DNA from 3 places in the Rhizobium sp. RAF56 genome. Region 3 is predicted to be linked to each of the others. Evidence: riboswitches for the same ligand, from Rfam matches in the RefSeq annotation. Region 3 holds a riboswitch; each other region holds the start of a gene.
The links. A riboswitch is a leader RNA that binds a small molecule or an ion and turns the genes downstream of it on or off. The one in region 3 is predicted to bind cobalamin.
Positions count from the first base shown of each region.

Region 1: linked by a shared signal. The riboswitch ahead of AB4048_RS07600 (aromatic ring-hydroxylating oxygenase subunit alpha) and the one ahead of bluB (5,6-dimethylbenzimidazole synthase) in region 3 are both predicted to bind cobalamin.
Region 2: linked by a shared signal. The riboswitch ahead of cobU (bifunctional adenosylcobinamide kinase/adenosylcobinamide-phosphate guanylyltransferase) and the one ahead of bluB (5,6-dimethylbenzimidazole synthase) in region 3 are both predicted to bind cobalamin.

Region 1 is NZ_JBFRDU010000007.1:30,078-33,348, reverse strand. It holds gene AB4048_RS07610 (L-threonylcarbamoyladenylate synthase) at 1-348, opposite strand, end outside; gene AB4048_RS07605 (DUF6656 family protein) at 443-1,054, opposite strand; cobalamin riboswitch at 1,364-1,563, shown strand; gene AB4048_RS07600 (aromatic ring-hydroxylating oxygenase subunit alpha) at 1,661-2,905, shown strand; gene AB4048_RS07595 (2Fe-2S iron-sulfur cluster-binding protein) at 2,914-3,271, shown strand, end outside.
Region 2 is NZ_JBFRDU010000024.1:28,969-32,239, forward strand. It holds gene cobW (cobalamin biosynthesis protein CobW) at 1-815, opposite strand, end outside; gene cobU (bifunctional adenosylcobinamide kinase/adenosylcobinamide-phosphate guanylyltransferase) at 821-1,345, opposite strand; cobalamin riboswitch at 1,743-1,893, opposite strand; gene AB4048_RS19645 (chloride channel protein) at 2,069-3,271, shown strand, end outside.
Region 3 is NZ_JBFRDU010000001.1:36,575-39,845, reverse strand. It holds gene AB4048_RS00185 (DUF2865 domain-containing protein) at 1-930, shown strand, start outside; gene bluB (5,6-dimethylbenzimidazole synthase) at 932-1,615, opposite strand; cobalamin riboswitch at 1,658-1,867, opposite strand; gene AB4048_RS00175 (NYN domain-containing protein) at 1,925-2,644, opposite strand; gene AB4048_RS00170 (NAD+ synthase) at 2,719-3,271, opposite strand, start outside.

The sequences.
Region 1 (3,271 bases), on a different contig from region 3:
ATCGAGACCGGCCGTTGCGAGCGGATGAATGTCGCTCCCGGGCCTCAGCGGCAGCACGAGCGTCAGCGGTCCCGGCCAGAAGGCTTCCGCAAGCCGCCGCGACACAGGATCGAAAACGGCGTAGCGCTCCGCCATGGCGAGATCGCTCATATGGCAGATCAGAGGGTTGAAGCGCGGCCGGCCCTTGGCCTCGTAGATGCGGGTGATGGCGGCGGCGGCCGTCGCGTCGGCGGCAAGGCCGTAGACGGTCTCCGTCGGCAGCGCCACGGGCTCGGCCGAGGCAAGCACGTCGACGGCTTGCCGGATTGCGCCTTCGGCGTCCTGTCTGATGTCGATCCGTAGTGCCATTGCCTGACCGGTTTTGTCCTTGCTTCGGCGCTTCCTTAGGCTTTTCGCGGCACAGGATCAATGCGCGGCGGCGCGGGGCTGCCCAGCAAGTCCGTCAAAGCTGGCGGATGATGTCGCGAAGCTGCTCGCTGCGAGCGCCGAGCAAAAGCACGTTGCGGATCGCGACCTGCGGGTCGTGGGTGCGGAAGAGCACGCCGTTGCCGCGCACATTGCGGTTGATCGTCAGCTTCTTCTCCGTCGCATCGTGATCGGAGCGAACGGCGATGGCGAAATACATCCGCTTGTAGCAAGGGTCGATCTTGACGAAGGCGTCGCCTTCTTCGCCGATCTCAGCGAAGAAATTGGCGATGTAGAATGCCCAGCTGACATTTTCGTAGCGGGCGAACCGCGTGCGGGACGCCGTGACGTGGCAATAGCCGAGGTGCGGGGTCTCGGCGAGCGTGCGGTGAAAGACAAGCTTCGGAAACTGGATGGATTTGTGAAAGCTGTTGAGCTTGTCGTGGGTGCGCTCGCCGGCCGCCTGCAGGCGCTCGGCGGTCTGCTCGGCCACGTCCTCGTAGCTGAGATAACGGCGGCTATTCGTGACGATGCCGGTTTTCGCGCGGCTGATACGGCCGGTGCGCAGAAACTCGCTGTGATCGGTAGTGGTCGGCGATGTCTGCGGCACGTAGCGCGTGGTCGCGTCGTAGTATCTGAGTTTTGCCATGGACGCTCGCTCCGGGATCGGCCTCGGAGACTAAGGCGTCATGCTTAATGGGCGCTTAATTGCGCCAACGCAGTTAGGACGCCGGCCATAAGCGGCGATAGGCGCCTCGCTCGCATGTATGTCGTATAGGGGATAGCGACGGACATACGCGCCAGGGGGCCGACGAGGGTAATAGCTTCTACATATCTGCCTGGTGATAAAAATGCACGATATCAATTGGATAGAGAATAATTCGCCTTGATTTGGCCGCCGTCGTCAATGCGGATGCCGATGTCGCTTTGTGAACAAGGCGCGACACGGCACGATGATTATATTCCTTCATCCTGAGGTGCCGCTGGATAGGGACGGCGGATAATTGGGAAGTCGGTCGAAATCCGGCGCTGCCCCCGCAACGGTGGTGGAGAGGTCATGGCAATACAGCCACTGGGCGCAAGCTTGGGAAGGCGTCATGGGGTTCGAGGATCGAACCGCTCCAGAGCCCGGAAACCAGCCTTGAGACGATTTCGAACTGGCCGCGGCGGGCGGCTGGAGGCAAAAGGGTGTCGGTCCGTGACCGGCGGCTCCTATCCTCCGTCGTGCCGCCCACTATGCGAGGATAGCTGAAAAATGGACATCCGCACCAACGTTTTGCGGCAATTGAAGAACCGTCGCGAAGGGTTCAGCCTGGAGCAGGCTTTCTACACGTCGCCCGACTATTTCAAGCTCGACATGGAGATGATCTACTATCGCGACTGGCTGTTCATCGGCCATGACTGCGAAGTTCCGCGCGCCGGCAACTACTTCACCGTCCAGATCGGCGACTATCCCGTCGTTATCGTGCGTGGCCGCGACAACGTCATCCGCGCCTTCCACAACAGTTGCCGTCACCGCGGTTCACGTGTCTGCAACACCGAGCGCGGCTCTTCGGCAAAGCTCGTCTGCCCCTACCACCAGTGGACCTACGAACTCGACGGGTCTCTGCTTTTCGCGCGCCAGATGGCCGAGGATTTCGACAAGAGCCAGTTCGGCCTGAAGCCGGTGCATTGCGAGAGCGTCGGCGGTTACATTTTCATCTGTCTGGCCAAGACCGCGCCAGATTTCGCACCGGTTCGCGACGCCATCACGCCCTACATCGCGCCACATCGCCTGGGGGAGGCGAAGATCGCCTTCCAGAGCACGATCATCGAGAAGGGCAACTGGAAGCTCGTCTGGGAAAACAATCGCGAATGCTACCACTGCAGCGCCAATCACCCTGAACTCTGCCGCACCTTCCCGGAAGCTCCGACCGTCAGCGGCGTGCAGGGGGCAATGAGCGATCCGGTGATCGTCTCGCACTGGGACCGTTGCGAGGCAGCCGGCCTGCCGAGCACGTTCCAGCTTTCCGCCGACGGCCAGTACCGCACGGCGCGCATGCCGCTGATCGAGGGCGTCGAGAGCTACACGATGTCGGGCCGCAACGCCGTGAGGCGGCCGCTGTCGTCCGACGTGACCATCGACAACATCGGCACGATGCTGCTTTTCCACTACCCCTCCACCTGGAACCACATGCTCGGCGATCACGCGATCTCCTTCCGCGTGCTGCCGATCAGCGCCGAGGAGACGGCGGTCACGACCAAATGGCTGGTGCACAAGGATGCGGTCGAGGGCGTCGACTACGATCTCGAGGAACTGACCCACGTCTGGACCGAAACCAACGATCAGGACCGCCGCATCGTCGAGGAAAACGCCTTCGGTATCCGCTCGCCGGCCTACGAGCCCGGTCCCTATTCCGAACTGCACGAGGGCGGCGTCATGCAGTTCGTCGAATGGTACTCGAACTTCATGGTCAATCGCCTGCAGGGCGAGCAGGCAAAGCTTTCGGTGGTCGCATGAGCATCAATATGACGATTGCGCCCCGCCACCAGCATCTGGACCAGATGCAGCCCTGGAGCGACCGGCATCAGCTCCTCGAATGCCTGTCAGCCACGCCCGAGGCGCCCGACGTGATGACCTTCACGTTCCGCTCAGACAAGGACAACTGGTTTCGCTATCTGCCAGGCCAGTTCGTCACGCTGGAGCTGCCCGTGGGGCCGGAACCCGTGATGCGCACCTACACGCTGTCGTCCACGCCGTCGCGGCCGTTTTCAATCGCCGTGACGGTCAAGGCGCAGAAGGACAGCGTCGGCACGCGCTGGATGTTCGAAAAGCTGAAGCCGGGCGTGCGCATCCGCGCGCTCGGGCCGCTTGGCGACTTCACCC
Region 2 (3,271 bases), on a different contig from region 3:
AAGGTCACCGGCTCGGCGATCGGGCCGAGATCGACGACGAAGCTGTCGAATTCGTCGTGGTCGTGCGGGGCACCGTCCTCGTGCTCCAATTCGTGGTGGGATTTGCGGTTGGCGATGTCGCCCTCGGTGCCCACGCCGAGGCCGAGCAGTATCGCGGCGGACACCTCGCCGTTCCTCGCTTCGATCATCGTCGGCTTGCGATGCGTGCGCGAGGCGACCTCGGCGCGAACGCTGGCAATGCCCGCCCGGTCGAGCAGATCGGTTTTGTTGAGCACGATCAGATCGGCGCAGGTCAGCTGATCCTCGAACAGCTCCTCGATCGGGCTTTCGTGATCGAGCGCTTCGTCCTCCTTGCGGCGGGCATGGACGGCATCATGGTCATCGGCGAAACGGCCGGCGGCGACGGCAGCGCTATCGACCACGGTCACAACGCCGTCCACCGTCACTTCGCTGCGGATATCCGGCCAGTTGAAGGCCGCGACCAGCGGCTGCGGCAAAGCGAGGCCCGAGGTCTCGATGATAATATGATCGGGGCGGCGTTCGCGCTCCAGGAGCTTCGTCATGGTGGGGATGAAGTCGTCGGCGACCGTGCAGCAGATGCAGCCGTTGGTCAGCTCGATGATATCGTCCTCGGTGCAGGCCTCCGCGCCGCATCCCTTCAAGACGTCGCCATCGACGCCGAGATCGCCGAACTCGTTGATGATGAGCGCGATCTTCTTGCCGCCCGCGTTCTGCAACAGGTTGCGGATCATCGTCGTCTTGCCGGCGCCCAGAAAGCCGGTGATGACGGTTGCGGGGATCTTTTCCTGGTTCATGCAATTCAACCCTTCATTTTGAGCGGCAGTCCCGCTGCCACGAAATAGACTTCGAATGCCGCCGCGGCGACCATTTGATGCAGCCGTCCGGCATGGTCGCGGAATTCGCGCGCCATGCGGTTTTCCGGCACGATGCCAAGACCGACCTCGTTGGAAACAAGGACGATCAGCGCTCGCGCGCTTGGCAGATAATCGGCAAGGGCGGCGAATTCGGAGGCGAGATCCCGACCCTCCATCATGAGATTGGTAACCCATAGGGTCAGGCAATCGACAAGGATCGCACGGCTCCCCAGATCGATCGCGGCAAGCCGGCGAACGAGATCGAGAGGCTCCTCATGCGTCGTCCAAAGATCGCCGCGATTCACCTGGTGGCTGGCAATGCGCGCGCCCATCTCGTCGTCCCAGGCACGCCCCGTCGCGACATAGTGGCGATCGAGGCCGGAGGCTGCGACCAACTGTTCGGCAAAGCGCGATTTGCCCGAACGGGCGCCGCCGAGAATAAAGGCCGAACGAGAAGAAATCTCCACCATCAGCGCCCGCCCATTGCCGGCGCGGGCAGCTCGATCCCACAGGGGATGGCGGCAGCATAAAAGCCGGCGTCGATGCCCCGAGAAGCCTGAAGTGCCATGACAACCTCCGTGCTGGCAGCGGAACTTCCGTTCCTTTGGTGGGCTCTTCGCCCGGCACGCATGGCAGGTCTCCTGGCTCGCGGGTGCGGCGCTGCGATCGAGGCGAACCGGAAACCGGTCGCCCTGATCGCGACGCCTGCGGATCCTTCTCGCCTTCCCGGCTCGATCATCATGAAAAGGCGGACGATTCGTAGAAATAGAGGCGTCCAACCCCGGTAGATCATGATGCCACGCCAGTGGCTTTTCCGGCTTCCTTGAACCCCTCGCCCGCCCACCTCATGCGGACAGTCGGCCAGGAGCCGCAGCAAACCGGACGATAGGACCCTGACCGCTCTACAGTCGCGGGGTCGGCTGCGATGAGGACGCCCGGTTTGGGTCCGTCCCGCCGCATTCCCTTTTGATCCCGTGCGGCAGGCCGCCGCCCAGGAACCATCCGTAAGGCGGTCATGATTAGGCTTTCGCTTTCGCCAAGTCAACGAAGGCCCAAGGACGCGACACAGCCTGTTCCGTTGACGAAGCCGGCTGCAATAAATCCAGCATGAGTCAGTATTTTGCCGCAATTATTTGACGTTAACGACATATACCGTCCTAACCCTCGGACACCAGCGCGACATCGTTCTTCCCATGCTGCAGAAATTCCAGCGCCGCCGCTTCGGCGCTCTCACAACCCTATTCGATCTTGGCCGTCTAAGGGCGCTGATGCGCCGCAGCGAGCTTGGCCTCGTCATTGCCGGCGCCTTCGTTGGCGTCACGTCCGGCCTGGCGGTGACTGTAATGAGCCTCATCTCGCGGCGCATGCACGCGTTGATCTTCGGCATCGACGAGGCCGACCGGCTGAGCTCCGCCGCGATCGACAACAACCTGCTGCTTCTCACCGCCCCGATCGTCGGCGGCGTGCTCCTCGGGATCATGCTCTTCATCCTTGCCCGCACCCGCAAGAAACCGATGGTCGACCCCATCGAAGCGAACGCGCTGCATGGCGGGCGCCTGTCGCTCACCGACAGCATCGTCGTTGCGGTCCAGAACCTTGTCTCCAACGGTTTCGGCGCCTCCGTCGGCCTTGAGGCCGGCTATACGCAGCTGGCCGCCGGCATTGCCTCGAAGCTGGGATACAAGCTGCAGCTTCGCCGCGCCGACCTCAGAACCATCGTCGGCTGCGGAGCGGCGGGCGCGATCGCCGCCGCCTTCAACGCGCCGCTGACCGGTGCCTTCTACGCGTTCGAGCTCATCATCGGCACGTACACCATCGTCAGCCTGACCCCGGTGGTCGTTTCAGCACTGATTTCCACCCTCGTCGCCCGCCTTTTCGCCGGCGACGAATTCGTCATCGACGTCGGCGATTTCGGCAGCATCGTTCCCGCGGACTATATTCCGGCCCTTCTGCTCGGCGCTTTCTGCGCCGGCGTCGGCATCCTTCTCATGCAGGGGGTGTCCTTCATCGAGGAGATGGCGCGCAAGAGTTCCATCGCGCCGCCGCTTCGTCCCGCGATCGGCGGCATCGTGGTCGGCCTGCTGGCGATGATTTCGCCGCAGGTGTTGTCGGCCGGTCACGGCGCACTGCATCTCAACCTATCGACGGAAGTCGCCATTCCGGCATTGATCGGCCTGCTGCTTTTGAAATCGTTTGCCTCGGCGATCTCCATCGGGTCCGGCTTCAGGGGCGGCCTGTTCTTCGCCTCGCTGTTCATGGGCGCGCTGCTCGGCAAGCTTTTCGCCTATTCGGCTCCCTATTTCGACCACGCGACGCTGACGCCGGTGATCTATGCCGTCGTCGGCATGAGCTCGCTCGCGGTCGCCGTCATCGGCGGGCCGCTGACGATGACCTTT
Region 3 (3,271 bases):
ACAGGCGATCAGAACAGCGCGATCGGCATGATCGAGAACGAACTCAACGATCGCGGCTGTCACAATCAGGGAAGCACAACACTCATCGGCCCGGAGGATGCGGCTGTCTGTGATCAGCTGCAGAGTTCGCTCGCCCGCATGCAGGAAAACCTCCGCTATCTTCTGGCACGGCAGGCCGAGACCAGTGAGGAAGGGGCAGAGCGCAGCCAATTGCAAGCCGCCCTGCGCGAGAACGGCTGCGACGCGCCTGTCGACGATGACACCGAGATTGTCGGCAACCGCGAAGAACCGCTGACGACGCCCGAACAGCAGGCGATGCGCACCGACACCTTCTATCCGCCGATGGGCGAAGAGGAGACGGTCGCCCCCGCTATCTCACCATACGCCGGCGGCGCGGGCATGCAGACCGTCTGCGTGCGCACCTGCGACGGCGGCTTCTTTCCGATGACGGCCAATGCGACGCCGCTCAACTTTCAGGCTGATGCAAACACCTGTGCCCGCATGTGCCCCGACGTTTCGACTGAGCTCTTTTACCGCTATCTGCCCGGCCAGGAGTCGTCGGATATGGTCTCGGCGGCGAACGGACTTCGCTACAGCGCCATGCCCTACGCATTCGCCTATCGCAAGCGCAAGCCCGGCGAGAAATCCGCCTGCAGCTGCAATCTACCCGCCTACTACGAGGAAATGCGGCGCGACAAGGCAGCAAGCGCACCGGATACCGGCACGTCGCCCAGCTCGATCATCACCATCGAAACTGCCAAGCCGAAGCCGCCCGCAGCGTCCGCGAGCACTACGCCAGCCGTGCCGGCGCCAGAGCGACCCTATGATCCCTCGAACAAGGTACGCAGGGTCGGGCCGCAGTTTCTCGGAAGCGATCTGGGCGCGATCGACCTCCACCCGGCAGTACCCGGCCCACAGCCGCAACAATAGGTTAGTCGCCTCCCCAGCGCTCGTTGAAGATCAGTTCTTCGAGCGGAAGCCGTTGCCGCCAGCCCTTCACCGCCAGTTCAGGTTCGCGATAAAGCTCGTCCACATAGCCGAGGCAGAGCCAGGCGACGATCTCGATCCGCTTGGGGATACCGAGCAAGGCCCTTATGTCAGCATCATGAAAGATGCTCACCCAGCCGACGCCGACGCCTTCGGCGCGCGCCGCAAGCCAGAGGTTTTGCACGGCACAGACCGTCGAATAGGCATCCATGCGCGGATTGTGCGTGCGGCCGAGCACGACCTTGCCGGAGCGATCCGGATCGCAGGTGACGCAGATGCTGAGCGGCGCCTTTCGGATGCCCTCGAGCTTCAACGACCGATAGGTATCGCGCCGCTCGCCCTCGAACATTTCGGCCGCTTCCTGGTTGGCGCGGGAAAATGCCTCCCAGGCCGCTTGGCGAACCGCCGGATCGCGCACCAGCACGAAATTCCAAGGCTGCATGAAGCCAACCGACGGCGCGCTGTGGGCGGCACTCAGTAGCCGGCTAATCAGCGCATCCGGCAGCGGATCGGCAAGAAACTGATCGCGGACATCGCGTCGCGTCTCGATGGCGCGGTAGACGGCAGCGCGTTCGGCTAAGGAAAAGGCTTGCACGCGGACGAGATCGTCCTTCGAATTCGGTCGCATCGTTTGCTCCTCAACAATGCCAACCTGCCGCCGTCCGCGCGGTGCGGTCTATCATGTCAGGCCGGTCTTCTGGCTTGGCTTCGCCTGCCTGCCGTTGCCTTCCCGGTTTAAAGACCAGTGGCATCCTACGGAAAGAATGACAAAATCCTTCCGCACAGCAGACATCCGCCTCACAGCGTTGGGCACGCGCCGGAAATTCGCCGGCTTCCCGATTCTCCCGCTTGCGCGGGCACCTGACGTTCAAGCTATGCGCGATCAAACGGCAGCCTGTCAACGCGCGCGCGTGAGGCGGTCACGGCGCAGAGTTATTCATCCCGTCTCGCGTTGCCGCTTGATCCTGATTTGCATGGTTTGCCCATTCATCTGGACTTCGAGGAAGGTGGCGTTCTTTAAAACCGTACCGAACTTTGAGTGGCCAAAGTCCTTCGCACTGAACGTCGGATACAGTTTCTTTATTACGTGACCGAGCAGCGACACATCCAGCCATTCGTGCGGCTTGTGCCCCAGAGAATTGAACGCCTGCACTATATAAGGCCTGACGTCAGCGGTCTGCTTCAGCGCAACGACGTTCGGCGAATTCGGCTGCGCGGGGGCGGCCTGGATCTCCAGTTCGTAGAACGCATCAAAAGCGACCCTGAACTTTTCGGTCGCCTTTGGTCCACCGAGGCCAATCGCTTTGCGACCGCGCATTCGTATCCGGCTAGCCAAATGCGAGAAATCGCTATCGGTGCTGGCGATGCAGAAAACGTCGAAGTCTTCCTTGCCCAGCAGTTCCGTAGCGTCTACGGCGAGCAGGATGTCGCTGCTGTTCTTGCCGGATATCGACGCTTGAGCAGTCTGAAGGCTGAGAGCGTGGTGGGGTACCATCTCCGCCCAGGGCCGCAACATCTCACGCGCGAAATCGCCATAGACGCGCCGGTCGACGATCTGGCCGTAGAAAGATGCAACCTCGAAAATCCGAGCAGCCGTCCGTGCCGGTAAATTCTCCGCATCGACGAAAACGCCAACCCTCCGCGTCGCTTTCTCCACGTTTGTGCCTCCATGGTATCCACCCTAGGAAACAACAAAATGGTGCAAAGGCGAAGCCACTTCAATCATTGCGGTTAACGATCCCGGAATCGATTGGTGATCGGATAGCGTCGGTCGCGCCCGAAGTTCTTCTTGGTGATCTTCACGCCGGGGGCGGATTGCCGTCGCTTGTATTCGGCGAGATAGAGCAGATGCTCTATGCGGTGGACGGTTGCGACATCATGACCGCGGCCGACGATCTCTTCGACCGCCATCTCCTTTTCCACCAGGCATTCCAGGATGTCGTCGAGCATCGGATAGGGAGGCAGCGAATCCTGGTCCGTCTGGTTCGGCCGAAGCTCCGCGGATGGTGCCTTCTCGATGATGTTGGCGGGGATGACTTCGCCCGAAGGCCCGAGCGCATCCGGCGGCACATGCGCGTTGCGCCAGCGCGACAACGCGTAGACCTGCATCTTGTACAGGTCCTTGATCGGGTTGAAACCGCCGTTCATATCGCCGTAGAGCGTCGCATAGCCGACCGACATTTCCGACTTGTTGCCTGTCGTGACCACCATCGAGCCGAACTTGTTGGAGATCGCCATCAGGATTGTGCCACGCGCGCGGCTTTGCAGGTTTTCCTCGGTGATG